DNA from 2 places in the Bacillus sp. SRL337 genome. Region 2 is predicted to be linked to the other one. Evidence: a T-box and tRNA genes for the amino acid it is inferred to sense, from the RefSeq annotation. Region 2 holds a T-box; the other holds one or more tRNA genes.
What was found. The T-box of region 2 lies ahead of tyrS (tyrosine--tRNA ligase). A T-box ahead of a tRNA ligase gene usually reads a tRNA of that ligase, here a tRNA-Tyr.
Positions count from the first base shown of each region.

Region 1: it has a tRNA-Tyr gene. The T-box ahead of tyrS (tyrosine--tRNA ligase) is inferred to sense a tRNA for this amino acid. The anticodon was not compared.

Region 1 covers NZ_OZ481793.1:170,980-186,612, reverse strand. The annotation lists gene sigW (RNA polymerase sigma factor SigW) at 1-316, opposite strand, end outside; gene AC4E8A_RS01005 (aspartyl-phosphate phosphatase Spo0E family protein) at 484-642, shown strand; gene rocF (arginase) at 676-1,575, opposite strand; tRNA gene AC4E8A_RS00995 (tRNA-Lys) at 3,459-3,531, opposite strand; tRNA gene AC4E8A_RS00990 (tRNA-Gln) at 3,536-3,610, opposite strand; tRNA gene AC4E8A_RS00985 (tRNA-Tyr) at 3,676-3,759, opposite strand; tRNA gene AC4E8A_RS00980 (tRNA-Thr) at 3,767-3,842, opposite strand; tRNA gene AC4E8A_RS00975 (tRNA-Val) at 3,888-3,963, opposite strand; tRNA gene AC4E8A_RS00970 (tRNA-Glu) at 3,968-4,042, opposite strand; tRNA gene AC4E8A_RS00965 (tRNA-Thr) at 4,061-4,134, opposite strand; tRNA gene AC4E8A_RS00960 (tRNA-Asn) at 4,137-4,211, opposite strand; rRNA gene rrf (5S ribosomal RNA) at 4,219-4,335, opposite strand; rRNA gene AC4E8A_RS00950 (23S ribosomal RNA) at 4,600-7,535, opposite strand; rRNA gene AC4E8A_RS00945 (16S ribosomal RNA) at 7,860-9,410, opposite strand; gene AC4E8A_RS00940 (hypothetical protein) at 9,721-9,951, opposite strand; gene pdaB (polysaccharide deacetylase family sporulation protein PdaB) at 10,091-10,840, shown strand; gene AC4E8A_RS00930 (KinB-signaling pathway activation protein) at 10,888-11,505, opposite strand; gene gerD (spore germination lipoprotein GerD) at 11,658-12,308, shown strand; gene AC4E8A_RS00920 (Mrp/NBP35 family ATP-binding protein) at 12,360-13,418, opposite strand; gene cwlD (N-acetylmuramoyl-L-alanine amidase CwlD) at 13,531-14,253, opposite strand; gene AC4E8A_RS00910 (DUF2521 family protein) at 14,323-14,769, opposite strand; gene rpsI (30S ribosomal protein S9) at 15,133-15,525, opposite strand; gene rplM (50S ribosomal protein L13) at 15,548-15,633, opposite strand, start outside.
Region 2 covers NZ_OZ481793.1:3,560,770-3,576,402, reverse strand. The annotation lists gene AC4E8A_RS18085 (transglycosylase domain-containing protein) at 1-2,289, opposite strand, end outside; T-box leader at 2,487-2,704, shown strand; gene tyrS (tyrosine--tRNA ligase) at 2,938-4,200, shown strand; gene AC4E8A_RS18075 (TerC family protein) at 4,249-4,953, opposite strand; gene rpsD (30S ribosomal protein S4) at 5,454-6,056, opposite strand; gene AC4E8A_RS18065 (diguanylate cyclase domain-containing protein) at 6,516-8,411, shown strand; gene megL (methionine gamma-lyase) at 8,663-9,850, shown strand; gene AC4E8A_RS18055 (FAD-dependent oxidoreductase) at 10,260-11,795, shown strand; gene AC4E8A_RS18050 (cupin domain-containing protein) at 11,835-12,344, opposite strand; gene AC4E8A_RS18045 (GAF domain-containing protein) at 12,655-13,134, opposite strand; gene refZ (forespore capture DNA-binding protein RefZ) at 13,374-14,015, shown strand; gene hisJ (histidinol-phosphatase HisJ) at 14,018-14,809, opposite strand; gene ezrA (septation ring formation regulator EzrA) at 15,035-15,633, shown strand, end outside.

The DNA of each region.
Region 1 (15,633 bases), 1.3 Mb from region 2:
TTGTTAATCCATCTGTCCCTGTGACTTCGGCATCAAGATAATAATCCGGTTTCTTTTTCCTGATTCTATCGATGCAGAGATTTGTCGCGATCCGGTAAAGCCATGTGGAAAACTTCCGCTTCTGATTAAACGTATGGATATTGACATAAGCCCTTATGAAAGCCTCTTGTGCAATATCCTCAGCTTCATGGCGGTTACCTAACATACGGAAACAAATCTGGAACACTTTATCTTTATAAAGTTCGATAACCTCAGCAAATGCATCTTGATCGCCTTTCAGCACCTGCTTAATTCTTTTATTGACTAGCGCATCCATTTTATACCTCCGCTCTATGCGGCTATACATGTATACGAACGTATAGCAAAAAAGGTTTCAATTTTTTTCATCTACTCTATCCTAACAAATTTTAGAAAAGAAATGTTTAGAATTTTTTATTTAAGGGTATAAAAGGACTAAATAAGTCCGGAAACGAGGTAATTAGTGTGGGGAGAGCTGAATTACTTAAACAAATTGAGGAACACCGAAGCCGAATGGTAAAATTGGCACTGCAATCGTCCTTTGCAAATGAACATGTCGTCCAAATCAGTTGTGAGCTTGACCACTTGTTAAATACCTTTCACCATAAGACAGAGAATCATTAAAAGCAGCTTCCCGGAGGAGCTGCTTTTATTGTTTTATAGTAATTTTTCGCCGAATAGGGAACCCATAAGGGCAACAGCAACCGATGCGGTTCTGTTCTTATCGTCCAGAATCGGGTTAACTTCTACAAATTCTGCAGATGTAATGAGATTTGATTCAGCCAGCATTTCCATCGCCAAATGGCTTTCACGGTAACTGATCCCGCCTAATACCGGTGTTCCCACACCAGGTGCATCACTTGGGTCTAAACCGTCCAGGTCGAGTGACAGGTGAACGCCATCGGTTTTCTCCTTCAAGTAGCTGATTGCCTCCTCCATCACCTTCGTCATGCCCATGCGATCGACTTCATGCATTGTAAACACTTTGATTCCGCGATCCTTGATCAATTCCCTCTCACCTTCATCCAAGGAGCGTGCCCCAATGATGACGATGTTTTCAGGCTTTACCTTAGGAGAATAGCCGCCAATACCGGTCAGGCTTTCATCGCCGATTCCTAAAGATACAGCAAGCGGCATCCCATGGATATTGCCTGATGGCGAAGTGTCGCTTGTATTTAGATCACCATGTGCGTCATACCAGATGACACCAAGATTCTCATAGTGTTTGGAAACCCCGGCAAGCGTCCCGATGGCAATGCTGTGATCTCCACCAAGCACAAGCGGGAAGTCATTACTTGCAATGACCTCATCCACTTTATCCCCAAGCTTCTGATTCCCCTCCGCAACCGCTTTCAAATTTCTCAATGTTGAATCTGAGGTATGTACTCTTTCAGGCTGGGCGATTTCAATGTTCCCCAAGTCATTAATCGTATGGCCAAGTCTCTCTAACCTCTCTGCCACTCCCGCATAACGGATTGCACTTGGTCCCATATCTACACCACGGCGCATCTGCCCCAAATCCATAGGCACGCCAATAATTGAAATATTCTTCTTCATACCAGTTCCTCCTCATCCTTTACTACCTCCATTGTAACGAACAAAACCAAAATGACTCAACCGGACAAGATAGTGTATATATATTCAAAAGCGGAAGCGGGCGTTAAGCGCCGTACGGATTGGAGGGCTTTCGTATGAGATAAAGGAAACACGAAGTGCGGCAGCGATTCGATGTTGACTTATCGCAAGGAGAGAGACCGAAATCCGCTAGGCGCTGCCCGCTGGAGCTGGACGGATCAAAAGCGGAGGGAGCCTGCCCAGCGGCGTACAAACTGGACCGCCTCCGCATGAGATAAAGGAAACACGAAGAGCGGCAGCGATTCGATGTTGACTTATCGCAAGGAGGAGGAGGGAAGTTTGCTAGCCGTTAGGCTCCCGGAGCTGGACGGATCAAAAGAGGAAGCGGGCGTTAAGCGCCGTACGGATTGGAGGGCTTTCGTATGAGATAAAGGAAACACGAAGAGCGTTAGCGATTCGATGTTGGCTTATCGCAAGGAGAGAGACCGAAATCCGCTAGGCGCTGCCCGCTGGAGCTGGATGGATCAAAAGCGGAGGGAGCCTGCCCAGCGGCGTTCAAACTGGACCGCCTCCGCATGAGATAAAGGAATCACGAAGAGCGGCAGCGATTCGATGTTGACTTATCGCAAGGAGAGAGACCGAAATCCGCTAGGCGCTGCCCGCTGGAGCTGGACGGATCAAAAGCGGAGGGAGCCTGCCCAGCGGCGTTCAAACTGGACCGCCTCCGCATGAGATAAAGGAATCACGAAGAGCGGCAGCGATTCGATGTTGACTTATCGCAAGGAGAGAGACCGAAATCCGCTAGGCGCTGCCCGCTGGAGCTGGACGGATCAAAAGCGGAAGCGGGCGTTAAGCGCCGTACGGATTGGAGGGCTTTCGTATGAGATAAAGGAAACACGAAGTGCGGCAGCGATTCGATGTTGACTTATCTATAAAAAGCGGAAAAGACCTGTTCAGCTGCGTACGGACTGGACTGACTCAGTATGAGATAACCGAAATACAACGAACAGAGTGAGTTGATGTTGACTTATCGCAAGAAGGAGTCGGGAAGTACGCCAGCAGCTAGGCCTTGAAGCTGGATTCGCATGGAGGAGGAGGGATAAGGCAGGCCTTCTCCATTATTCACCCCATTACAAACCAACTCTCCTTCTATAATAGGGTGTTTCTCCGCTATTCACCCCATTACAGACCAACTCTCCTTCTATAATAGGGTGTTTCTCCGCTATTCACCCCATTACAAACCAACTCTCCTTCTATAATAGGGTGTTTCTCCGCTATTCACCCCATTACAAACCAACTCTCCTTCTATAGTAGGGTGTTTCTTCGCTATTCACCCCATTACAAACTAACTCTCCTTCTATAATAGGGTGTTTCTCCACTAATCACCCCATTACAAACTAACTCTCCTTCTATAGTAGGGTGTTTCTCCGCTATTCACCCCATTACAAACCAACTCTCCTTCTATAATAGGGTGTTTCTCCGCTATTCACCCCATTACAAACCAACTCTCCTTCTATAGTAGGGTGTTTCTTCGCTATTCACCCCATTACAAACTAACTCTCCTTCTATAATAGGGTGTTTCTCCACTAATCACCCCATTACAAACTAACTCTCCTTCTATAGTAGGGTGTTTCTCCGCTATTCACCCCATTACAAACCAACTCTCCTTCTATAGTAGGGTGTTTCTTCGCTATTCACCCCATTACAAACTAACTCTCCTTCTATAATATTGTTTTCCTTCATTAAGCAATTCACAAATGACTGAACCGCTTTTTGAGGTGTTCCATCTGACAGTCTGGGCATCAGGAACAATAACTGAACACAAAAAAAGCTTCCAGACATAAGTCTGGAAGCTTTTTTTGTGATGAGCCATGAAGGATTCGAACCTTCGACCCTCTGATTAAAAGTCAGATGCTCTACCAACTGAGCTAATGGCTCACAATGGCTGGGCTAGCTGGATTCGAACCAACGCATGTCGCAGTCAAAGTGCGATGCCTTACCGCTTGGCTATAGCCCAATATCAGCGAAAATAAAAAGGACATTCATTAACATGTCCATTTTCTGCTCTATGTATTCAAGAAATGGTGGAGGGGGGCAGATTCGAACTGCCGAACCCGAAGGAGCGGATTTACAGTCCGCCGCGTTTAGCCACTTCGCTACCCCTCCAAATGAGTGGTGCCGGCAAGAGGACTTGAACCCCCAACCTACTGATTACAAGTCAGTTGCTCTACCAGTTGAGCTACACCGGCACTAATTTGAAAATGTTTATATTTTATTAAGTTGTGACAAAATCATGGTGGAGGATGACGGGATCGAACCGCCGACCCTCTGCTTGTAAGGCAGATGCTCTCCCAGCTGAGCTAATCCTCCGTAATGGTGACCCGTACGGGATTCGAACCCGTGTTACCGCCGTGAAAGGGCGGTGTCTTAACCGCTTGACCAACGGGCCGATTTTATAAAACTAGTAAGCTTCCAACCGGGCTCGAACCGGTGACCTCTTCCTTACCATGGAAGTGCTCTACCTGACTGAGCTATGGAAGCAATGGCTCCGCAGGCAGGACTCGAACCTGCGACCGATCGGTTAACAGCCGATAGCTCTACCACTGAGCTACTGCGGAACGAAAAGCCTGGCGACGTCCTACTCTCACAGGGGGAGATCCCCCAACTACCATCGGCGCTGAAGAGCTTAACTTCCGTGTTCGGCATGGGAACGGGTGTGACCTCTTCGCCTTAGTCACCAGACAATTATTGCTTGTAAATTGAAAGGACAGATTTATTATAACAAGATTTTTTATAAAATCAAGTGTTTTTTAAATTGTTCTCTCAAAACTAGATAAAGGTCATGAAGAATCAGAAAGGATTCCGAGTTTCGCTATTTTGCAATCCAGCTCCGGCGGCTAGAAGCTCGGGGTCATTAGCCATCAATCAGCCGAGGGCGAAGAACACCCTCATCTGCTTGCTGTCTAATGCCTGTCGCTTCTGGTCAAGCCGCCTGTGCTTTTTAACGTGGTTAAGTCCTCGATCGATTAGTATCTGTCAGCTGCACGTGTCGCCACGCTTCCACCTCAGACCTATCTACCTGATCATCTTTCAGGGATCTTACTCACATAAAGTGATGGGAAATCTCATCTCGAGGGGGGCTTCATGCTTAGATGCTTTCAGCACTTATCCCTTCCGCACATAGCTACCCAGCGATGCCTTTGGCAAGACAACTGGTACACCAGCGGTGCGTCCATCCCGGTCCTCTCGTACTAAGGACAGCTCCTCTCAAATTTCCTGCGCCCACGACGGATAGGGACCGAACTGTCTCACGACGTTCTGAACCCAGCTCGCGTACCGCTTTAATGGGCGAACAGCCCAACCCTTGGGACCGACTACAGCCCCAGGATGCGATGAGCCGACATCGAGGTGCCAAACCTCCCCGTCGATGTGGACTCTTGGGGGAGATAAGCCTGTTATCCCCGGGGTAGCTTTTATCCGTTGAGCGATGGCCCTTCCATGCGGAACCACCGGATCACTAAGCCCGACTTTCGTCCCTGCTCGACTTGTAGGTCTCGCAGTCAAGCTCCCTTGTGCCTTTACACTCTGCGAATGATTTCCAACCATTCTGAGGGAACCTTTGGGCGCCTCCGTTACTCTTTAGGAGGCGACCGCCCCAGTCAAACTGCCCACCTGACACTGTCTCCCACCCCGATCAGGGGCGCGGGTTAGAAGTTCAACACAGCCAGGGTAGTATCCCACCAGCGCCTCCACCGAAGCTGGCGCTCCGGTTTCCAAGGCTCCTACCTATCCTGTACAAGCTGTGCCAAAATTCAATATCAGGCTACAGTAAAGCTCCACGGGGTCTTTCCGTCCTGTCGCGGGTAACCTGCATCTTCACAGGTACTATAATTTCACCGAGTCTCTCGTTGAGACAGTGCCCAGATCGTTGCGCCTTTCGTGCGGGTCGGAACTTACCCGACAAGGAATTTCGCTACCTTAGGACCGTTATAGTTACGGCCGCCGTTTACTGGGGCTTCGGTTCGCACCTTCGCTTGCGCTAAGCACTCCCCTTAACCTTCCAGCACCGGGCAGGCGTCAGCCCCTATACTTCGCCTTACGGCTTCGCAGAGACCTGTGTTTTTGCTAAACAGTCGCCTGGGCCTATTCACTGCGGCTCTCTCGGGCTTGCACCCTACCAGAGCACCCCTTCTCCCGAAGTTACGGGGTCATTTTGCCGAGTTCCTTAACGAGAGTTCTCTCGCTCACCTTAGGATTCTCTCCTCGCCTACCTGTGTCGGTTTGCGGTACGGGCACCTTTTTCCTCGCTAGAGGCTTTTCTTGGCAGTGTGGAATCAGGAACTTCGGTACTATATTTCCCTCGCTGTCACAGCTCAGCCTTTATGGTGACGGGATTTGCCTCATCACCAGCCTAACTGCTTAGACGCGCATATCCAACAGCGCGCTTACCCTATCCTCCTGCGTCCCCCCATCACTCAAACGGAAAAGAGGTGGTACAGGAATATCAACCTGTTATCCATCGCCTACGCCTTTCGGCCTCGGCTTAGGTCCCGACTAACCCTGAGCGGACGAGCCTTCCTCAGGAAACCTTAGGCATTCGGTGGACAGGATTCTCACCTGTCTTTCGCTACTCATACCGGCATTCTCACTTCTAAGCGCTCCACCAGTCCTTACGGTCCAGCTTCTCAGCCCTTAGAACGCTCTCCTACCACTGACACCAAATGGTGTCAATCCACAGCTTCGGTGATACGTTTAGCCCCGGTACATTTTCGGCGCAGAGTCACTCGACCAGTGAGCTATTACGCACTCTTTAAATGGTGGCTGCTTCTAAGCCAACATCCTGGTTGTCTAAGCAACTCCACATCCTTTTCCACTTAACGTATACTTTGGGACCTTAGCTGGTGGTCTGGGCTGTTTCCCTTTCGACTACGGATCTTATCACTCGCAGTCTGACTCCCATGGATAAGTCTTTGGCATTCGGAGTTTGTCTGAATTCGGTAACCCGATGAGGGCCCCTAGTCCAAACAGTGCTCTACCTCCAAGACTCTTACTACATGAGGCTAGCCCTAAAGCTATTTCGGAGAGAACCAGCTATCTCCAAGTTCGATTGGAATTTCTCCGCTACCCACACCTCATCCCCGCACTTTTCAACGTGCGTGGGTTCGGGCCTCCATTCAGTGTTACCTGAACTTCACCCTGGACATGGGTAGATCACCTGGTTTCGGGTCTACGACCACATACTCATTCGCCCTATTCAGACTCGCTTTCGCTGCGGCTCCGTCTTTCCGACTTAACCTTGCATGGGATCGTAACTCGCCGGTTCATTCTACAAAAGGCACGCCATCACCCGTTAACGGGCTCTGACTACTTGTAGGCACACGGTTTCAGGTTCTATTTCACTCCCCTTCCGGGGTGCTTTTCACCTTTCCCTCACGGTACTGGTTCACTATCGGTCACTAGGGAGTATTTAGCCTTGGGAGATGGTCCTCCCAGCTTCCGACGGGATTTCTCGTGTCCCGCCGTACTCAGGATCCACTCAAGAGGGAACGAAGTTTCGACTACAGGGTTGTTACCTTCTGTGACGAGCCTTTCCAGACTTCTTCGTCTACTTCATTCCTTTGTAACTCCGTATAGAGTGTCCTACAACCCCAAGAGGCAAGCCTCTTGGTTTGGGCTAATCCCGTTTCGCTCGCCGCTACTCAGGGAATCGCGTTTGCTTTCTCTTCCTCCGGGTACTTAGATGTTTCAGTTCCCCGGGTCTGCCTTCCATACTCTATGTATTCAAGTATGGATACTGCACCATTACGTGCAGCGGGTTCCCCCATTCGGAAATCTCCGGATCAAAGCTTACTTACAGCTCCCCGAAGCATATCGGTGTTAGTCCCGTCCTTCATCGGCTCCTAGTGCCAAGGCATCCACCGTGCGCCCTTTCTAACTTAACCATCGGCGAACGATAAGCTTCGGATTGCGGCGTTGCCTTCGTTTCTTCCGCTGCTCATGTACGGTAAGGTACACTCCGCTGCTCAGAAACACGGGCGCCTTGCACTCCTCGCTTCTCCTTCACCTTAGTTTAAAACAATATCTCATAAGAGATATCCTAAAATGGCGAATTCTCGGTTCTTTCTTGACTTTCTTCATGACTATCTTTATCTAGTTTTCAAAGAACAATGTTTGATGGTGGATTTGTTTGCTTTCGCAAAAAATCTTATTGAACCATCAAAACTGAACAAAACAAAATCAACGCGTCACGTCTCATATATCCTTAGAAAGGAGGTGATCCAGCCGCACCTTCCGATACGGCTACCTTGTTACGACTTCACCCCAATCATCTGTCCCACCTTAGGCGGCTGGCTCCAAAAGGTTACCTCACCGACTTCGGGTGTTACAAACTCTCGTGGTGTGACGGGCGGTGTGTACAAGGCCCGGGAACGTATTCACCGCGGCATGCTGATCCGCGATTACTAGCGATTCCAGCTTCATGCAGGCGAGTTGCAGCCTGCAATCCGAACTGAGAACGGTTTTATGGGATTTGCTAAACCTCGCGGTCTTGCTGCCCTTTGTACCGTCCATTGTAGCACGTGTGTAGCCCAGGTCATAAGGGGCATGATGATTTGACGTCATCCCCACCTTCCTCCGGTTTGTCACCGGCAGTCATCTTAGAGTGCCCAACTGAATGCTGGCAACTAAGATCAAGGGTTGCGCTCGTTGCGGGACTTAACCCAACATCTCACGACACGAGCTGACGACAACCATGCACCACCTGTCACTCTGTCCCCCGAAGGGGAACGCCCTATCTCTAGGGTTGTCAGAGGATGTCAAGACCTGGTAAGGTTCTTCGCGTTGCTTCGAATTAAACCACATGCTCCACCGCTTGTGCGGGCCCCCGTCAATTCCTTTGAGTTTCAGTCTTGCGACCGTACTCCCCAGGCGGAGTGCTTAATGCGTTAGCTGCAGCACTAAAGGGCGGAAACCCTCTAACACTTAGCACTCATCGTTTACGGCGTGGACTACCAGGGTATCTAATCCTGTTTGCTCCCCACGCTTTCGCGCCTCAGCGTCAGTTACAGACCAGAAAGTCGCCTTCGCCACTGGTGTTCCTCCACATATCTACGCATTTCACCGCTACACGTGGAATTCCACTTTCCTCTTCTGTACTCAAGTCCCCCAGTTTCCAATGACCCTCCACGGTTGAGCCGTGGGCTTTCACATCAGACTTAAGAGACCGCCTGCGCGCGCTTTACGCCCAATAATTCCGGACAACGCTTGCCACCTACGTATTACCGCGGCTGCTGGCACGTAGTTAGCCGTGGCTTTCTGGTTAGGTACCGTCAAGGTGCCGCCCTATTCGAACGGCACTTGTTCTTCCCTAACAACAGAGCTTTACGATCCGAAAACCTTCATCACTCACGCGGCGTTGCTCCGTCAGACTTTCGTCCATTGCGGAAGATTCCCTACTGCTGCCTCCCGTAGGAGTCTGGGCCGTGTCTCAGTCCCAGTGTGGCCGATCACCCTCTCAGGTCGGCTACGCATCGTCGCCTTGGTGAGCCGTTACCTCACCAACTAGCTAATGCGCCGCGGGTCCATCTGTAAGTGGTAGCCGAAGCCACCTTTCCACCCTTCCTCATGTGAGGAAAGGAACTATCCGGTATTAGCCCCGGTTTCCCGGAGTTATCCCAGTCTTACAGGCAGGTTACCCACGTGTTACTCACCCGTCCGCCGCTGACTTCAGGGAGCAAGCTCCCATCCGTCCGCTCGACTTGCATGTATTAGGCACGCCGCCAGCGTTCGTCCTGAGCCAGGATCAAACTCTCCGATAAAAGTTTGACTTGCTCATTTGCTAATTAAAGTGTTAGCAACTTTGTAAGAATCAAGTTCTTACTAGATTAACGTTGACGTTTTGTCTTGTTTTGTTCAGTTTTCAAGGTTCAATCCGCGTCGCTTGTTTTTGGCGACTTGATTATCTTAACATCTTTCAAAAGCCGAGTCAACAACTTTTTTTAAAATGTTTTTGTCAATCACTGTTGTTCAACAGCGACGCTTATTAATATATCAAGATAACGATTCAAAGTCAACGGTTTTCCACAAAAAAGATTTTCTTTATTTGCTTGTCCAATTTTTCTGGTAAAACTAAGATTTCTCCTGCTTCCCTCTGGTGGTTTTCATATATCTCAAACAATCTTTTTGGGTAGCAACCCTCTTGAATAATTCAAATAATATCTTATATCTTTCGTCCATAGCTCGTTTTACTATATGGTCGAGTCTTGAATCTTTCAGATCGAACAGTATTTCGTCCATCTCTCTCTTTAGTAAGTATTCCATTTCCTGTTTCTCTCTTTCATTTATTAAGAAACCCAGCAAAACTGTCACCCCTTCAACGTAGTGATTGTAGTTTTTTCCAATTAAGCCGAATTTATAATAGGCTTTTCATTATTTCTGTACTATTTTTTCTTCGGACATGCATATGTTAGAACAGGAAATCGTCTCTTGGAGGGATTGTATGAATGTTTTTTACACATTAAATGCCCGAAAAATAAAACAGGGTATTCTAATTCTGGTCATTTCTTTCTTTACGGCTTTATTCATTTTCACCGGTAGCCTTTCTGCTCTGCCTGTTTTCTCCACAGAGGATGGACCGAAAGCCATTTATAAAGGGGATAAAGGGATATCACTGACTTTCAATGTGGGCTGGGGTGATGAAAAAGCTGAACCAATTCTTGAAGAACTTCAGGAACAAGGAGTTCAATCAGCCACCTTCTTTCTTTCAGGAGCCTGGGCAGAACGACATCCTGATATAGTTGAAAAGATCGATAAGCAAGGATATGAAATCGGAAGCCTTGGTTATGCTTATAAAGATTACAGCGAGATGGAGGATGCCAAAGTACGGCAGGATATACTGAAAGCGCAAGAAGTTTTTGAGAAGCTAAATATTAAAAGCGTTTCTCTCTTGAGAATGCCAACCGGACATTTTGATAAACGGGTATTGTCCATTGCTGATAAACTGGGCTATACGGTTGTTCACTGGAGTGTCAATTCTCAGGATTGGACAAATCCCGGTGCCGACCAGATTGTTAAGAATGTTTCTTCAGCCAAGAAGGGAGACATTGTGCTTCTCCACGCTTCTGATTCCGCTAAACAAACCGAAAAATCTCTTCCCGGAATTGTGAAAGTTCTTAAATCCAAGGGAGAATTTAAAAGTGTCTCTGAAATGATCGCCAACGGTAAGACCAAAACCACACTTATTCCTTGATACTAAAAAAGGACTGGTCCCAGGTTGGTGGGATCAGTCCTTAATCTTTATTGTCTTGCTTTCCTTTCCTCTTCCGAACGCTTGTTGTATTTTGGCAAGGCCAGCAATTGATACGCATTGCAAGCCACCAAGGCAAACAACATCAAGTAAAGCCACTTGCTCTCCTTTGCCTGCAGGACCGGTAGCCATTCCAGCACCGTTACAACGACCATAAAGAAAACGGCTGAAATAAACGTATTTTGAACCGACTGCCGGTTCTTCAAAAATGCTACCGCCAGTCCACTCAAGACAATCAATAAAAATAAAAAGATATACGAATACCTGATCTCTCCATCAACGGTAAATCCATCAAATCGGAAATAAATCAAATCAAATAACACCAAAAGAATTACAACGACTTGGACGGTATTCCAAAAAGAACGAAACATGCCAAGTCCAAACTGATGAATGGTCAGATAGGCGAAAAATCCCATTTGGCTTATAACACTGAATGTAAACCCTACTACTATCAGCCATAAGAGAACGGACAGAATCCTTCCTAGATCAAAATCCATAATCCACGGAGAAAATTCATCCCACCTCAGTATTAAGCCTGCGGTACCTGTTACAACTCCACCCACCATTAGTGTGGAGAAAAATAATCGAATCCAATTCCGGATAGTCACTTAAGAAATGCCTCCATTACATTTTTTTGCACTTCCTTGATTGTACCAAACGACCATTTAAAAAATCCACATCAACCTCATTCCACGGTATATTTTTTTTCGTTTAATCCATATTAATTGTAGGGATACATTGAAGTGAAAGGGGCTTTAAGATGAAAAAAATATCCTTTCTAATTATATTATTGCCGCTTCTTATTCTTACTGCCTGCGGCGGCGGCGGCGGTCAAGCAAGCGCCAATCAGCCTGACTATGAAGAAACCAAGAAAATGGTTGTAGATATACTGAAAACGGATGATGGAAAAAAGGCCATCCAGGAAATCATGGCTGATGAAAAAGTAAAACAGCAGCTCATTATGAATGAAGGGGTCGTCAAAGAGACCATCACAACTACCCTCACATCAGACAAAGGCAGCGAATTTTGGAAAAAGTCATTTGAAGATCCAAAGTTTGCCGAAGCCATGGCAAAAAGTATGAAAGGCGAAAATGAAAAGCTGTTGAAAGACCTGATGAAAGATCCGGAGTACCAGGGAATGGTCATGGACATTATGAAAGATCCCGAAATCCAGAAGGAGATCGGGGAAACTCTTAAAAGCAAAGAGTATAGGGAGCATCTCCAGCAAGTAGTAACTGAAACCTTTGAGAGCCCGCTATTCAAAGCCAAGATCCAGGATATCTTGATTAAAGCAGCGGGTGAAATGAAAGGCCAGGGCGGAGAGCAAGGCAGCCAAGGAGGCGGCGGTGAAACCGGCGGCGGCCAATCCGGCGGTGAGGGTTCCAGTGGCGGCGGGGGCGAAGGTGCTTAAGCAGCCCTTTTTCTACTAAAAAAACAAGCGGCTCGAAGCCGCTTGTTTTTTTTAGGACAGTAACTCGATTACTTTGTATGCTATATCCCCATAAATTTTCCCTAAACGATGATCTTCACCATATACGGATGGGGCAAAATCATCTTCATTCCAATCCGGCTGCTGAAGCGGGAGCTGTCCGAGGAGATTCGTTCTTAGTTCTTCAGACAGCTTTTCCCCCCCGCCTCTTCCGAAGACATATTCTCTTTCTCCAGTGTTTTTGCTTTCGAAATAAGACATATTTTCGATAACACCCAAAATTTCATGGTCCGTACTTAAAGCCATAGCTCCTGCACGGGCAGCAACAAAGGCTGCTGTCGGGTGTGGGGTGGTAACAATGATCTCTTTACATTGCGGAAGCATTGTATGGATATCCAAAGCCACGTCTCCCGTTCCCGGCGGCAGATCAAGGAGCAGGTAATCAAGGTCACCCCATTCAACTTCATTGAAGAAGTTATTCAGCATCTTCCCAAGCATCGGCCCTCTCCAGATTACAGGTGCATTGTCTTCCACAAAGAAGCCCATGGAGATAACTTTCACTCCAAATCTTTCAACTGGGATGATTTTTTCTCCCCTCACAACAGGCCGCTTTACAATACCCATCATATCAGGCACGCTGAAACCATAAATATCGGCATCGACCAACCCTACTTTTTTGCCTGCACGTGCCAATGAAACAGCCAGGTTAACAGATACTGTCGACTTGCCAACCCCGCCTTTTCCACTGGCAATTGCGATGAATGTTGTTTTGCTGCCTGGAGAAAGAAGGCTTCCCGACTCTTCGCCTTCAGGTTGGGAACCTCTATGTTTTTCAAGTTCTTCCGGGGAAAGGTCCGCAAAACGGATACCAACCGTTTCTGCTCCATTTTCTTTTAAAATCTTGACGATTTCCTGCTGCATCTTCATCTGTTCTGCCGTTCCGGTTTTGGCAATTGCAATCTTCACGCTCACATGATTCTTCTCTTCTTTAATACTTATTTCAAGAACCCCGTTTGTTTCTTCCAGTGTTTTATGTAAAAAAGGATCGTTGACTTTATATAATAAATCTTTAACTTGTTGTTGGGATAACATAACTAACACCTTCCTCTAATCTTGAATTCGTTTTCATCCTATTCCAGTATAACATAACCTAATTGTATTGAATTGTCTAACAGCTTATAGGCAAATAAAAAAACTGAGAGGGTCACTCCTCATCAGTTTCCTCATCAAAATATTTTAAAACGCCTTCGTAAATGGATGCTGCCACTTTTTGCTGATACTTTTCATTTATCAGATTGGCTTTTTCACCAGGGTTGGATAAGAATCCAATTTCGACCAGGGCTCCAGGCTTATTAATATGCTTAACAAGATACACATTCTGAATCCCCTTCGCCTCTCTCTTTGTATTTTCAAGATTTCGGATCAACTCTGACTGAATCGATTCGGCCACCTCTTTATTCTCCTTGAATTTTGGATTAAAAAAGGTTTGCGCCCCGCTCCACCTGCTTGAAGGTATCGCATTTAAATGAATACTGAGATACAAGTCAGCGTCGGAAGAGTTAATCAGTTCAAGCCTCCTTTTCAAATCCTCTGTTTTTCTACGGCTATACCCTCTTGTTCCCTCTGGAGCCAAATCACTGTCATTATCCCTTGTCATAATGACAAGAGCTCCTTGCTCCTGAAAATAATCGCGAAGCATTTTAGATACATTTAAGGCAATATCCTTTTCAAGAACTTCATTGGAGCCCGTTCCGCTTTCAGCACCCCCATCTGGTCCTCCATGCCCGGGGTCAATATAAATAATTTTGCCTGACAAAGGAAGATTCCAGGACTCCCACGTTCCCGTATCAAGCAGCTTATATTGAAAAATGACGAATATTATGATGGCAACCCCTGCAAACCCTATCATCTTTAATTTATTTTTCAAATGAATCCCTCCCCCATCTCTATAAAAAATATGGGACAAGGGATAGTTTTAGAACTGCCGGAATAGAAATTAATGCATTCTGAGCTTGTGCCTCTTTATACCATTTTGATATCCTTCACTCCACCAAGTTTCAACGAAATGTTCGCAGCTGTAATAGAAGGACTCATCCACTGTATTGGAAATACCAAGCTCTGACCAGTAGAGCCAGAAGTTATATAACGTATCTATATAGTGCTTCATCTCGGGGCTGCATCGGCCTTGCACATCTTCCAGTGTTTCACCGCTGTATCCGAATTTACTCAGCTTCCCGCCAAGCAAATAGGACTCAATAGCCACATCAAAGCACGCTTCATCAAATCCTTGCTGCATAAAGACACCGCCCTGGATCTTGATCTGTCCAAAATGTTTTCGGACACTTTCCTGGAGCATCTTGATCGACACTTCCCGCAGCAGCTTTCTCTCGTGCTGTATCTGCTTCTCTCTTCTTTTCGAATTGAATGAAGTAATAACGCTCAAAGCGATTCCCTCCCTTTGATCGTTATTTTTTGCTTAAAGCTGTACTTCATTCGAGCAATGCTTTCCAATTCTGGCTAGGATACCAGTCACTCCCCGTAATTTGTCGAATAGGCGGCTTCATGTTCCTTTGCAGGGAGAGGAGTACATCATTTTAGAAGGTTTGGCAATCTGGTGTCATGTGATGGCGGACCTACCGCCATCGATTTGTTGTCACCCGCTGGCCGAGCAATCTAATGTATCTGGTTCACCGCTTTGATGCCCCTTCTTTGCATATACTTAATGCACCTCCCCTAACGAAACAAATCTCATAACAACAAAAAATCCCAGCTGGATAATCCAACTGGGATTGAACGATAATAAAGATTAACGTTTTGAGAACTGAGGTGCACGACGAGCGCCTTTAAGACCGTATTTCTTACGTTCTTTCATACGAGCGTCACGAGTCAGTAATCCTGCGCGCTTAAGGGTTCCACGGTATTCAGGATCAGCTTGAAGCAATGCACGGGCGATACCATGACGGATTGCACCAGCTTGACCAGTGTATCCACCACCGTTAACGTTTACCAATACATCGTAGTTGCCAACAGTTTCAGTTGCAACTAGAGGCTGTTTGATAACCTCACGTAGTGCTTCGAATGGGATGTAGTTTTCTACTTCACGATCATTAATAACGATTTTTCCGTTACCTGGTACTAAACGTACACGAGCTACTGAGCTCTTACGACGACCAGTTCCGTAGTATTGAACTTGTGCCAAGATAATAACCTCCTCTTATTGATTATCCACGAAGTTCGTAAACTTCTGGTTTTTGTGCTTGGTGCGTATGTTCTGCGCCAGCGAATACGTGTAACTTCTTGAACATTT
Region 2 (15,633 bases):
TGTCTTGCTTGGCACATACTTTGCATTGAATAAATCGCTTTTCACTAAACCAGCCTGGCTGCAGGCCTCAGAAGGCAGCAAACCTGAAATTCCACAGAAGGATCTTGTCACGATACCCTCTGGAGATTGGAATGCTGCATCGGGATCAATCAGGTCCGGTGCTAGATCGTGAGCATCATTCAGCAGATAAGACCATAAGCGAATATTTCTCAACCCATAGTGCCCATAGGTTTCCATCGCTCTGTACATGGATTGCGGGTCGTCATATCCGAACCACGTACCGAACGTAATGCTTGGATTGGAAGCGATGAACCAGTGGTCCTTGTAATCCTGTGTAGTTCCTGATTTCCCTGCCCAGTCGGAAGAGAAGGTAAGGAATTTCTTAGCATAGCGTCCGGTTCCGGCATAGTGATCAAGAGTATCCCTCATCATATCTATGGTCAGATAAGCAGTCTGCGGACTGAATACATCCACAGGATCTATTTCATGCTGATATATGGTATTGCCATCTTTGTCTACGATTTTTTCGATCATGTAGGCATCGACGAACTTTCCGCCATTGGCGAATGTTGTATAAGCATTTGTATTTTCCTCTAGTGTAACTCCGCGTTCCATGCCGCCAAGGGATAGGGAATAGTTTTCTTTCTCCCGGCTGGTCAGCGTTGAGAAGCCCATTTTTTCAAGGAACTGGATAGGCTGTTTATCAAAAATCTTTGTATATAACCGGGCCGCAGGAATGTTCAAGGATTCAGCCAGCGCATATCTGGCTGGTATTAGCCCGTTATAGTTAAATGAGTAGTTCTGCGGAGACCACATGACGCCATTACCAGCCATGATGGACATTTCAACGTCCGGCAGTGGAGAACCAGGCCCGATTTCCCCGAATTCCAATGCCGGTCCATAGACAAGCAGCGGTTTCATTGTCGATCCATTCTGGCGGATGGACTGAGTTGCATGGTTCAGCTGCTCCTGCTTGAAATCTCGCCCGCCGACGAAGCTGATGATTCTGCCAGATTTGTTTTCAATCATGATGGCGCCGACCTGGACAGGATTTGGAACTTCTACTTCTTCTCCTGTTTCGGAGTCGACATCTGTACTAGTAAGTTCTGGTCCATACATTTCATATGCATCTTTCGTTTTTTGCATACTGTCATAAATTTCTTTATTAATTGTAGAGTGGATATGATAGCCCCGCTGTCTCATTTCACGGTCAGCGAGTGTCGTATATTTTTCATATAACTCATCGTTGTTGGCCAGGTCATCTTCGGAGTAACCGTCTTTTTCAGCCAGGATCTTTGAGATGATTTCCTTGCCGCGGCTTTCAATTTCAGCAGTAAGCCAAGGATAGTTGTCATTAATTGAAGGCTTAGGTCCTATGAAATCTTTCGAAATATCATAGTTAGAGGCCGTTTGATATTCTTCTTCGGTTATATAGCCTTCTTCAAACATTCGGTAAAGAACTGTCTGCATCCGGGAAAGCCCCGGTTCCAGGTTCTCTTTTAATTTTCCCCCGTTTGTAAAAGGAGTGTAAGCAAAAGGTGCTTGTGGAAGCCCTGCAATAAAGGCTGCCTGGGGCAGTGAAAGGTCCTTCGGTTCTACCCCGAATACCCCTTTTGCAGCAGATTTGACTCCGGCGATGTTTCTCCCGGAAGAGTTACGCCCGAGTGTGGCTACATTCAAATAGGCTTCAAGGATCTCATCTTTTTCAAAGAAGCGTTCGAGTCTCATTGCCAAAAGGATTTCTTTTGCCTTTCTGTCAAAGGATACTTCGTTTGTGAGTATTTGATTTTTGATCAGCTGCTGTGTAAGTGTACTTCCGCCTGTTTGGGAAGCGGAATTCGTGAATTCCTGTACGATGGCACGAAGGATCGCCTTGGGGACAACGCCATTATGCTCTTTAAAATACTCATCTTCTGTTGCAATCAGAGCGTTCACCAGGTCTTCCGGTACTTCATCGATACTTACTTCTTCACGCTCTAAATCGGTCCTCATTTTTCCGAGATAGACATCGTTCGCAAAGTAGAGCTGTGAGGTTTCTTCGTAGTTGTAAATATCCTGCTTCATGTTGTCATAAGGGCGGATGGGTTCTTCTTTTACCAAGGAAGCAAAGTAACCCGCCCCGACGCCGCCAGCGAAAGCTGTACCCAGAACGGCCACCACAATTAATATCAATAATAAATTCCAAAGAACTCCATAGGTGATCCGGGCACGTTTTAAAAATCTATTGTTAGTAAAAAACTTGATGACAGGTTCTAGTCGCTGCAGCAAAGATTGAAATTTTTCCTTCATATGTACACTCCCCCTAAAATCATCTATATTATAGCATAATTCGACGATTGAAAGGTTATAATAAGGAAATTTCAAAGGTATATAATGGAAAGCTGGAAGGGCGGTTTATTACGTAAAAGAAGGACCTTTCCGGAAATCAAATTGACAAAAGGGATGAAACTATGATAAAAAAAGTATAACTGAGAAATTTTCATAACGATATTGCTTCGACAGGAATAAGTAGTCCCGTTATCCCTATTAAAGAGAGTCAGTGGCTGGTGGAAACTGACATACATAACGTGATGAATTACCTCCTTGAGCTTTTGCTGTGAACGTCTTTGGTCGATTAGCAGCAAACGGGAAAACCGTTACACTATCAAGTGAAGGATACTTGTGTCCTTAAGTTGGGTGGTACCGCGTAATAAACGTCCCTGCATCGGCAGGGGCGTTTTTTTATTGTTTGCATATTAATTGGATGTAACAGGACATCTTGTTTGATGAGCTATTCACGTCCGACTCCCGGCCCTAATCCCTTCGCATCCTCAGCGGATCCCAAGCAAGTGAAAGAACATATTTTCGCTGATCTGTCTTTTGGATGTCGGCTGGCCATGGAACACGCTTGTATTATTGAAAATTTCTGCCTTATAAAAAATCAGGAGGAAGATAAAAATGGAATTACTAAAAGATTTAGATTGGCGCGGCATAACGTATCAGCAGACAGATGAAGAGGGACTGAAAGCTCTTTTAGATAAAGAAAAAATCTCTATCTATTGTGGAATCGATCCTACGGCAGACAGCATGCATATCGGCCATTTGCTGCCATTCCTTACATTAAGGCGCTTTCAAAACCAAGGCCATCGCCCGCTGGTACTGGTAGGAGGAGCTACCGGTCTGATTGGAGATCCAAGCGGTAAAAGCGAAGAACGAAAACTGCAGACGGTTGAATCCATTCAGCATAACGTGGAAAGCATCAAGAGCCAGCTTCAAAGCATCTTTGATTTCGAAGGGGAAAATGGCGCGGTCATGGTCAATAACTTCGACTGGATCGGACCGATGGATATGGTGACATTCCTTCGGGACTTTGGAAAGCATATCGGAGTCAACTATATGCTTGCAAAGGATACCATTGCTTCCCGTCTTGAAACAGGAATCTCCTACACGGAATTCACGTACACGATCCTGCAGGCAATGGACTTTAACCACCTGTATGAAAACTACAACTGCAAGCTTCAAATCGGGGGAAGCGATCAATGGGGCAACATTACAACAGGGCTTGAATTGATCAGACGCACAAGGGAAGAAGAGTCAAAAGCATTTGGATTCACGATTCCGCTTGTCACAAAAGCAGACGGGTCTAAATTCGGTAAAACAGAAAGCGGTGCAATCTGGCTTGACCCTGAAAAAACATCACCGTATGAATTCTACCAATTCTGGATCAACACAGCGGATGCTGATGTCGTTAAGTACCTAAAATACTTTACTTTCCTTTCAAAAGAAGAAATCGAAGCTTTAGCGGAAGCGGTTGAAACAGAACCTCACCTTCGAAAAGCACAAAAAGCATTAGCGGAACAAATGACGAAAATGATCCATGGGGAAGAATCCCTCGCACAGGCGATCAAGATCACGGAAGCGCTATTCAGCGGCAACATCAAGGAATTGTCTTCTGACGAAATCAAGCAAGGCTTCAAGGATGTTCCATCTTTTACACAGCCTAAAGACGAGGAAGTCAATTTAGTCGACCTTCTCGTGAACACTAAAATCGCTCCTTCTAAAAGACAGGCGAGAGAAGATATCGGCAACGGGGCGATCTACATCAACGGTGACCGCACGACAGACCTTCAGCATGTAATGTCAGAATCCGACCGCATCGACGGACAGTTCACCATCATCCGCAGAGGGAAAAAGAAATATTTCATGGTCCAATACTCATAAGAATCATATAAAAAGAGGTGCTTCCCGGAAGCGCCTCTTTTTAGTGAATTAATGAGCTTGTACACTATTTTGTTTCTTGTTCGTCATGAAACCTGCACCCAGAACGACAATCGTCAGTGCGGCAATAATCAGGTATGAGTAAGGACTATGTGAAAGATGCACCAGATTTAAGAATTGCTTGTCCTCCATGACCATTTCCCCGGCCGTCCACGCCAGTATGCCCGAACCGATGTAGGCGATCCAGCGGAACCTCTCCAGAAGTTTAACAATCGCTTTTGAACCGAAAATCATGATCGGGATGCTGACCAATACACCAAGGGCAATCAATCCGAGATGGCCATGGGCAGCACCGGCCACCGCCACCACATTATCAAGGCTCATAACCGCGTCAGCAATTATGATGGTCATAATTGCCTGGCTAAGGCCTGTATGAGCTTTAATGTTCGCTTCTTCCTCTTCCTCTACAAGTACCTTATAAGCGATCCATAAGAGCAAAATTCCTCCGATCAAGTGGACATAAGGAATTTGAAGCAGGTACACAATTACGGCTGCAAACAGAATGCGAAGGACCACTGCGCCACCCGTACCATAGAAGATTGCCTTGTTCTGCAAATCCTTTGGAAGGTTTTTTGTGGCCATCGCAATAACGATTGCATTATCACCAGACAGAATAATATCAATCGCAATAATTTTTAACAGGGCAAGAATCGCTCCTGAAGAAATGATGAATCCTGTGGAAAACAGAAAGTCCATAACCTGTTCCTCCTTTTTAATCTAAGAAAATGATCTAAGGTTTTATAAAAAATATCAACCTTACTATTATAACATATTAGGGATGAGAGAATTAGTATAAAGAGGAGGATAGGCATCTTATCTGATTAGCGGTGATTCGGACAAAAAAACAGTTCCCTGGAGCGTGATGTCCGAAATGGAATGGGCTTCACTTAAAAAGTAAGGAAGAGAGTGATTTTGTCTGAAAATGTCTGACGCGACGTGTGAAGCGAGGGAGGGACATCAAAACAGGAAATGAAAGATGGTGTATGCCGCATGGGCAGCGAGGGTTGTAAAAAGCCCAAAAACCAATACACTCAATTCAAAACACCAGACTATCCTGTTCTATAACGATTGAGTGCAGTTACTTGGCACCGTTGACCGGATGCAAACCGCGAATTTTTATAAACTCGATTCCAAGAAATTTTTTTGAAAAACACAAAATAAAAACCCTTCCCCAAAAGGGAAAGGGTTCAGGAAGATTAACGAGAGTAGAACTCAACGATAAGAGCTTCGTTAATTTCAGCCGGAAGTTCAGAACGCTCAGCTAAGCGAGTGAATGAACCTTCAAGCTTGTCAGCATCGAAAGTCAAGAAGTCAGGAACAAAGCTGTTCACTTCAAGAGCTTCTTTGATGATGTCAAGGTTGCGGGATTTTTCACGAACACCGATTGTTTGGCCAGCAGACAGACGGTAAGATGGGATATCTACGCGAGATCCATCAACAGTGATGTGTCCGTGGTTAACAAGTTGGCGTGCTTGACGGCGTGTACGAGCCAAACCAAGACGATAAACAACGTTATCAAGGCGGGCTTCAAGAAGTGCCATGAAGTTTTCACCATGTTTACCTTGCATTTTTCCTGCTCTGTCAAATAGGTTACGGAATTGACGCTCAGTCACTCCATACATATGACGAAGCTTTTGCTTCTCTTGTAATTGTAAACCATATTCAGAGATTTTTTTGCGTTGGTTAGGACCGTGTTGTCCAGGAGCGTAAGGACGCTTTTCTAATTCTTTACCTGTACCGCTTAGAGAGATTCCAAGACGGCGGGATAATTTCCAGCTAGGGCCAGTATAACGAGCCATTGAAGACTCCTCCTTCGTGTTTTTATTTTGTTGTAAAATAAAAACCGTGTGTGAATTAACAATCATGAGTATTATGTTTTCATGTACCTTCGCTCCAGCAGCAGAGAGTTACAAGATACACCTCATTCGCGAGGAACAAAATACAGCATAAAGGACTTCACATAGGCTGCTTTATTTTACACAAAAACCATTATATGTTTTTACCGGGGCTAAGTCAAGGGCAGATCCAAATTTCGAAAGATTTTTTAAAAGCCCTCTTTTATAAAAACTAGGGAATTTAGAATATTACATAGGAATCATCTGAATCTTTGTGATATAATTTACTTGATGGAATTGAAAGGGAATATCTGCTTTTTTCATCATTATCCGTGCAGCCAATATCTTGGTTTCAGGGATAATGATGAACCGTTGGGATATAAAAGGAATCTATCAGGAAAGCGAAGATAAGAGGGACATATTATGGTGAATAATGATCGGATCGATACGCAGGTAATCGGGTTGGATAGAACAGGCCAAATCTTCCTGAATAACTATAAAGCTCGTTTGTTCGATTTAGTGAATGAGGAGTTCAATGAGGGGGAGAGCCGCTGCAGCGATTGCATTTCTGCTTGGGCAGGGGTTGTACAAACTGCGTTGGAGGCTGAGGAAGTTGTTTATTATCAAAGGACAGAGAACAGCTATCAGCTTACTGACAGCCTTTCTTTGGGAAAATATCCGATCACTGTTTTTGCCGAAACAATAGACCTCATGTTTGAAGGGACAGAGGATGGAATTGTGGAAAGAGTCGGGACAGGCTCCGTCATTGGCGAATTTGACCTTGCTTTCCAGCTGTCGGACCACTCACAAAACCCATTGGGGGTTTTACTTGCTTCCGGTCTGAAGTCAGAGATTTCCCGTAACTTCCTTCGAAGCTTTGCCGATTATAGTGCAGCCTATTTGAAGAAGATGCACTACTTCAACCAGGTTGTAGAAGAGGAGCATCGTTACCGGGAACTTTTTAAGGTGAACGAAACGTTCCACTCTTCAATGGATATCAATATTTTGCTCGGACAGATTATCAGTACGTTGACCAGGGTATTTCCCGATTATGATTTCCACTTGCTCCTTTCCAATGACAATGATAAAAATCATGGAAACCTGCCAATCAGGAACTTCGATTATGATAGTGTCAACACAGCAGCCATGCAGGCTTTTGTTAATGGAACCATTGAGTCGGAATTTCAGTATACAGAAGATAAGCTGACTCTTTATGCGCCGTTGAAAGGGAAGCAGGGTGTATATGGGGTGCTTGAGGTCATCACGTTCAATCAGTTCAGATTTCCGGACAACCATCGGGAATTCATCCGTCTACTGGCATACACAGCTGGGAACGCACTGGAGAATGCCAAGCTTTATCAGCAGTCCAGAAGGCTAATATCAGATCTTCAGCTGATCAATGAAACATCGCACAGGTTGAACTCTAATTTAAGGATGACCGAAACACTGACGTTCTTAAAAAAACAAATTAAACGATCGTTTCACGCTTCTTCAATCGGATTCATATTTGTTGATGAAAGAGAAGAGTCCAGCGTTCTACCGGAAAGCTCTGCTTTTTTTCACAGCTTCGAGGGAGCTTCTTATATTCATTATGTAAAACGCAAGATCTTCAAGGAAAAAGAAGCCATTTTTATAGGAGATATCAGTGGAAAGTTTGGCAAAGAGTTATCTTATCTTTCGCTGATGGCTGTTCCAATGGTCCAAAACGGCTCCATCATCGGGTTTTGCATTGTCCTGCATCAGGAACCTTATTCTTTTTCGTTTGACATGTACAAATTGCTGCAGTCGTTCATCCATCATTCCACATTGGCGCTGACGAATTCCATGCTTCGTGAAAAGTTGGAGGAACTTGTGGTAACGGACCATTTAACCCAGCTTTACTCCAGGAGTTTCCTGGATGGAGAGATGGTCAGGGCCATGAGGGAAGATGAACAGGGAGTGCTGATCCTGATGGATATTGATGACTTCAAGAAAGTCAATGATAACTATGGACATCAAACGGGCGATGAAGTGTTGATCCAGGTTGCCAAAACCATCATGGAGGAGTCGAAAGGCATCGGCTTTGCTGCCAGATGGGGCGGGGAGGAACTCGCTGTTTACCTTTTTCAGAAGGATTTGAAGGCAGGCACTGATTTCGGAAGCCGTATCGTCAACGTTATCCCGCAAAAGACCAGCCCCTCGGTGACTGTATCCTGTGGTGTATCACATTGGATAAGAGGGCGGGAAGATCATGTGAAGGATCTGGTGAAAAGAGCAGATGCCTCCATGTACCATGCTAAAAACAGTGGAAAGAACCAGATGGCGAATATATTACTCTAATGATACAGGCCTTGAAACGTACATTGTTTCAAGGTCTTCTTTTTTTGGAATTCATACTGGGAAACACAAATCCGCCTCCGTGTAAACGCTTTCTTTTTTGAAGGAAATGTCATATGCTATAAGTGAATTGTTATGAGATCACAAGGCTGGCCGATAGGATGGAAAAATCGCGCCGGAGAGACCCTGTACTAATGGGATAGATAAGATACAACTGCTTATAAGTTCGGATTAGATAACAGGAGGAGAAAGAAATGAAGAAGGATTATGAAAGATTTGAAACAAAAGTCATTCACGAAGGGTACAACTCAGTTGAATATAACGACAGTTTAGCACCGCCTCTCTATCAATCTTCCACTTTTACTTTTAAAGATGCCCAGCAGGGGGAACGACGATTTGCTGGGGAGGAAGGCGGATATATATATTCCCGTCTAGGAAACCCTACCGTTTCCATGCTGGAAGAGCGGATGGCGTCACTTGAAAATGGTGAATCAGCTCTAGCCTTTGGTTCTGGGATGGCCGCGGTATCTTCTGTCCTTCTGTTCATGACAAAAGCAAATGATCATGTACTCTGTTCCCAAGGAGTATACGGATGCACATTCGGTTTGCTGAACCTTATGGAAGAAAAGTACAATATCACTCATGATTTTTCGCCAATGAATTCAGCAGAGGAGATTAGGAAAAGTATTAAGCCGGAAACCGCCTGCATCTATGTGGAAACACCAATTAATCCGACAATGCAGCTCATTGACCTTGAATTGGTCGCAAGCATTGCGAAAGAAAAAGGCATCCCGGTGATTGTCGATAATACATTTTCTTCGCCTTACCTGCAAAAGCCACTTGACTTAGGCTGTGATATCATCATTCACAGTGCTACTAAATATATTTGCGGGCATGGGGATGTGATCGCCGGTGTGGCAGTAGGCAAAAAAGACTTGATGGACCATATCAGAATGACCACGCAGAAGGATATCGGAGGAGTGATTTCACCATTCGATGCCTGGTTGCTGCTGCGGGGGTTAAAGACACTGCCGGTGCGTATGGACCGCCATTGCGAAAATGCTGCAAAAATTGCTGATTTCCTTAAAGAGCAGTCTCAGGTGGAAAAGCTGTTCTATCCTGGAGATGTTGACAATCCTCACTATGAAACAATGAAAAAGCAAATGAGCAAGCCTGGCGGATTGATCGCTTTTACCATCAAAGGAACCAAAGAGACTGCGCAGCAGTTCATGAATGAATTAAAATTGATCAAAATCGCGGTAAGCCTTGGTGATGCCGAAACCTTAATCCAGCATCCGGCGACTATGACACACGCGGTCGTTCCGGCAGAGTCTCGAGAGAAAATGGGCATAACCGATACTTTATTGAGAGTTTCCATCGGCCTGGAGGCTTGGGAAGATATCCGCGATGATTTAATGCAGGCGTTCAGTAAAATAAAATAAAATAAAATACAGAAAAAAACAGAGCCTGCGGGTTCTGTTTTTTTGTTTGTCTCAGATTTAAAAACATCTTTAGCCTGAAATTGAGGTGAAATTCATAATGGGGTGTGTAATGTCCGGTTTTTGAGGCGAAAATCAAAGTCGAAATAAGAATAGAGTGTCACATGAGCGGTTCATGAGACCAAAATCAAACGAAAACCAATATAGAGTGTCACATGAATGATTCATAAGCCCAAAATCCACGCTAACTAAATTAAATTTCTTCATTGTTGTTTTGTAATCCGAAAAACGTTAACCACAGGTCTGCTCTTTAGGAGCACTAACAAATCATGCTCATTTGAGCGTCCCCAGGCATGTTATGGTGAATTTCGGGTAAGTAGATGGTAGTAGAAAATGGGGAGGTAACGCTCAGATGAATGAAAACATGATACCTAAAGAGTCCTATTCGTACTGGCGTAAAGCGGCGGAAGATAGAGGGCTGGCTTTTGAAGAACTGGGAAACCAAACACACCATGCAGACGTGACGATCGTGGGAGCAGGGATTACCGGAATCATCGCTGCTTATTTGCTTTCACGCGAAGGGAAAAAAATTGCCCTTGTGGAAGCAGGAAGAGTCATAAATGGAACCACCGGTTATACTACTGCGAAGGTTTCTGCTCAGCACGGGGTGATTTATGACCAGTTGATGGGGCATCATGGGGCAGAAAAAGCGTCTCTATATTACCAGGCAAACACGGCAGCATTACAATTCATAGAAAAAATAATCGGTGAATTAAACATAGATTGTGAATTTACAAAACTGCCATCTTATATTTACACTGAAACCGATAAAGGTACCAAGGAACTAGAAAAAGAAGCCCAAGCCTATGCTAAATTGAATATACCGGGAGAACTTACTACAGATACGGACCTGCCATTCCAAGTAGCCTCCGCCCTGAAAATGCCGGATCAGGCACAATTCCATCCGGTGAAATTCCTCATTCCACTTTTGGATGAAATCAAAGCCAATGGCGGAACCGTTTACGAAAATACGAGGATAACAAAGCTAAGTGGGGAAGATCCTGTTGAAGTGTTCACGGAAGATGGAGGCAAACTTTTTTCTCCTAAAGTGATTGTCAGCACCCATTTTCCAATCAATGATTTCAAGGGACTGTATTTTTCCAGATTGGATATTGAACGGTCGTATACCCTTGCTGCTAGAACAGAGAACCAGATCCCGGATGGAATGTACCTGAGTGCGGATCAGCCTAAAAGATCCGTCCGCTACAGTACCGATTCCAACGGCGATAAAATGATTCTAGTTGGCGGGGACAGCCACAAAACAGGACAAGGCGGAGATACCGAAGAGCACTATCAAAATCTCAGACACTTTGCTGAAAAACATTATTCCATAAAAAATTATCCATATCGCTGGTCTGCGCAAGATCTGACAACATTGGATAAAGTCCCATATATAGGAACAGCCACCGATGACCAGCCAAATATTTTGGTTGCCACAGGCTATGCAAAATGGGGGATGACCAACGGTACTGCTGCGGCATTATTATTAACAGATCGAGTGCTTGGAAAAGAAAATCAGTTCACGAATCTGTTTTCACCTTCCCGTTTCAATGCGAATCCGGGCATCAAAAACTTTGTCAAAGAAAATGCGGATGTAGCCAAGGAATTTGTCAAAGGCAAACTCGATAAGCATGACAGGAAGCTGGAGGAACTGGAAAACGGTGAGGGAGCTGTAGTGACGGTGGATGGAAAACGGGCTGGTGCTTACCGTAACGAAAGCGGAGAGGTAACAGTGGTTGATACAACCTGTACCCACATGGGCTGTGAACTCGGCTGGAACAATGCTGAAAAATCATGGGATTGTCCATGTCATGGAAGCCGCTTCTCAACATCTGGGGATGTCATTGAAGGCCCGGCAGTCAAACCTTTGAAAAAAATTTATGAATAACCCAACCCCGGGAAGGATCCTTCCCGGGCTTGTTTTTTTTTACTCTTCTTTTTCCCAAAGAGAAAGTAAAGGGCCGTCTGCCCCGTACACTGGATCCTGAGCAGGGAGGGCGACTTCCTTGATTTCAATCAACAGCTGGGTGCGTTCGCTGCCCTCATCTGTTTTTAAGTTGTGATCCTTCCCATCAGGATATGCGCCGGCTACTTTGAAATCTTGGCTGGCCGTTAATCTTTTATGCCCGGTCCCGGCAGGCAGCACCACTACATCTCCTGGATGGACCTTCATTTTCTTTCCGCTTTCGCCGCCAATGATTAACTCAGCGGTTCCACTCACCACTCCGAGAACCTCGTGGGTATTGCTATGGAAGTGATGGTAATCAAAAACGCCGCCCTGCCAGCTGTTACTCCAATTGTGCTTGTTAAAAATACTCTCCGCCTGATCTGGTTTGTCTTTAAAAATCCCCTCATATAAAAGAACTGGCAAGTCAGGATTATTGGGAATTGAAGCACTCTCCTCAAAGTACAGAGACTTCACATCATTGCTTTGCATGTTACATCCTCCTTTGTTTTTATATGAGTAGGATTTCCCTTGTCACAGCAGGGGTAAACTTGTGGTTTAGGGATTTGCCCGGATGAAATATTATCGCGGAAGGGGATTCGTTGGTTTCCTAATCGATGCCGTTCAATCGAAAATCTGGGGACATCCATTCGGGATAACAGTCAGTAACATGTCCTCAGGCCAGCGCATTGGAGGCATTAAAACGTGAAACCGATCAGTGCATGCATTCACCCCAGCTTCATGCCCGGTCTTCACATCCAGTGCAACAAAAAAAGCCGGGATAACCACCCCGGCTTTAAAATCAAACATATTGAAGTAACGCTTGAACAAATAATTCAAGTTTTTCTCTATCGGTTTCATCGAATCTGCTCTTCTCAGGGCTGTCGATATCCAAAACGCCAATGACCTCGCCGTCCTTGACCATCGGAACGACAATCTCGGATTGAGATGCTGCATCACAGGCGATATGGCCGGGAAAGGCATGGACATCTTCTACAAGATAGGTTTTCTTCTCTTTTACAGCAGAGCCGCATACGCCTCTTCCGACTGAAATTCGTACACAGGCAGGAAGTCCTTGGAACGGGCCGAGCACAAGCTCTTCATCTTCCATAAGATAAAATCCGACCCAGTTAATGCGGTCTAAGAATTGATTGAGCAATGCAGAAGCATTACTTAAATTGGCAATGCGATTGCTTTCTCCTTCCAAAAGAGCGTGCAATTGCTTGATGACCAAGTCATAATTTTCTTCGCGTGTACCTTGGTACATGGCTGATTGAAACATCGAACTCCCCCATTTCTACAGGATATGATGTCAAAACCATAGATTCATCGGTTTCCAACAAGTTCGGCCGGAAACTGTCGAGAAATACATAAAGGAATCTCAGGTGATCCCCCGAATTTTATGTAGTAATCGGATTTATTCCTCATTGACAGCTCTATGATTAACGGCAATCCTAATGAACCATTTTTAGCACATTTCCTTGGGTGATTCAACTAATAAAATTTGAAGGTAGTGAGATCATGGCTAAACCAGCTGCTGCACCAGGTATGACAAAAGAAAATATTCTCTTATCGGCTGTTTCACTTTTCAATACGAAAGGCTATGACGGAACTTCTGTTAGGGATATTGCCAAAAAAGCGTCGGTGAACGCCGCAAATATCTCTTATCATTTTCACGGAAAGCAGGGACTCCTTGAATCCTGTTTCACCCGTTTCTTTGAAGCTTATTTAGAGTGCCTTGAGGCTGAAGCAGATAAATTAGCATTCACTCCTGCGGATGAATGCTTAAAAAGAGCTGTCTTGAACATCCTTCAGTATCAGAGTGAGAATCATCTCCTTGCCCGTTTTGTCTGGAGGGAGATATCGATTGACTCGCAAATTGTCCGTGAGATCATTTCCTCTTATCTGATGAAGGAGCGTTACTTGTTTAAGCGTTTTTTTGAGAGGGGAGAAGAGCAAAATCGCTTCACTTCCATGCCGGTGAGTATTTTTATCATCCAATTGAAGTCCATGCTGTCAATGCCGTTCCTTAACAGCCAATACTTAAGGGAAGTGTGGCATGTGTACCCGCAAGAACCATTTTTTGTCGATCGCTATTTTACTTCCCTGGAACAGTGGGTCGACCAATGCCTGTTAACGAGACAGGCTGCAATCCCTCAGTAGTTTTACAGGATCATGCGGTCTCTGCCTTGATTCAGGTCTTTTGCTTGATGCGCATCTGATCCATACACAAGCGGGATTCCCAGTTCAATGGCCATCATTGCAATCTCAGGCGGCGGATACGAAACACCGCAGCCTTTTTTAAAATAGCCCGCTCCATTATAATCAAGCTCCATATTCCGCTTTGCCACTTCTTCCAGTACCGTTTCTATTTCTTGCCTGAATAAGCCTGCAGGTGGGAAATCCTTCTTGAATTTATCCGCAAGGGTGATGTGGCCGATTCGATTCGGTTTGTATTTACCGAGGTTGGCTGTTACTGATTTTAAGACGGTTTGGTAATAGGAGTGATGGATAGTGTCCACCGATCCGTAGAAATCAATCATCCTTCCGAAATTTTCTTTGCTGAAATCCAGGCAGTCGTACCTCCCCTTTTTAAATAAAAAATGAACGGAAAGCACGCTGTCCTCGAGGTGAGGGCCGAATGTGTCCAGGAACTGTGTCGTCCCCTCTTCATATCCTTCTATATAATCAACTTCCAAGCCTGTTTTAATGATGATGTTTCCTTTATATTCCTTTTTGAGTATTTCCAAATCCCTAATATACGCTTCAAGAAAATCTGGATTCATGCCGCTGTCTGAATCGGGCACAGGGTCGTCAAATCCTGCCGGCAAGGGGGCGTGTTCCGTGAAAGTGATTTCTTCATACCCAAGAATTATGGCTCGCTCGATATATTCATGAAATGAGTCCTTAGTCCCGTGGGGGCAATAAGGGCTGTGAATGTGGCCGTCGATTTTCATCCAATCCCTCGTTTCCTTTTACTGTCATATTCATCTATAATAGTAAAATATCAATATTTTAGCTGGAGAGGTATACATTTATAACAAATCTTCTATTTATAGAGGAAAAATTGCAAATAAATCGTCAAAAAATGTCGTTATCATGGTATCATAATAAAAGCTATGATATGAGATTTTACAGTTTTTACATAGAACAGATCAAGTTATAGAAGCAGGGGGCTTACGATGGAATTTATCATCGGAGGAATTATACTTTTAATTATCCTATTTATTATCGGTTTTTTTATAAGAAGAAAATACTACCACCATATCGACCGTCTTGAATCGTGGAAGGTCGATATCATGAACAGGCCCATTTTGGATGAGCTTTCCAGAGTCAAGCAGCTTAACATGACCGGCCAGACAGAGGAACTTTTCGAAAAGTGGCGTAAAGAGTGGGATGACATTGTCACCGCTGACCTTCCTGAAGTGGAAGAGCTGTTATTCACCGCTGAAGAATATATTGATAAGTTCCGTTTTGGTTCCGCCAAGGATGTTCAGGCAAGAATAGAGGAAATCCTGAATAAAACAGAAGATAAGATGGAGAGGATTCATTCTGAGGTGGAAGAACTGGTCGGAAGCGAAGAGAAGAACCGGCTGGAGATTGAAGAATTGAAAGAAGACTTCCGCAAAAGCAAAAAGACCCTGCTTGCCCACCGACATACCTATGGTAAAGCAGCATACGGCCTTGAAGCGAAATTGGATGAAATGTCGGAGGAAATCGAAGACTTCACTAAACTTACGGAAGAAGGAAATTACCTGGAGGCGAGGGAAATTGTTTTGGG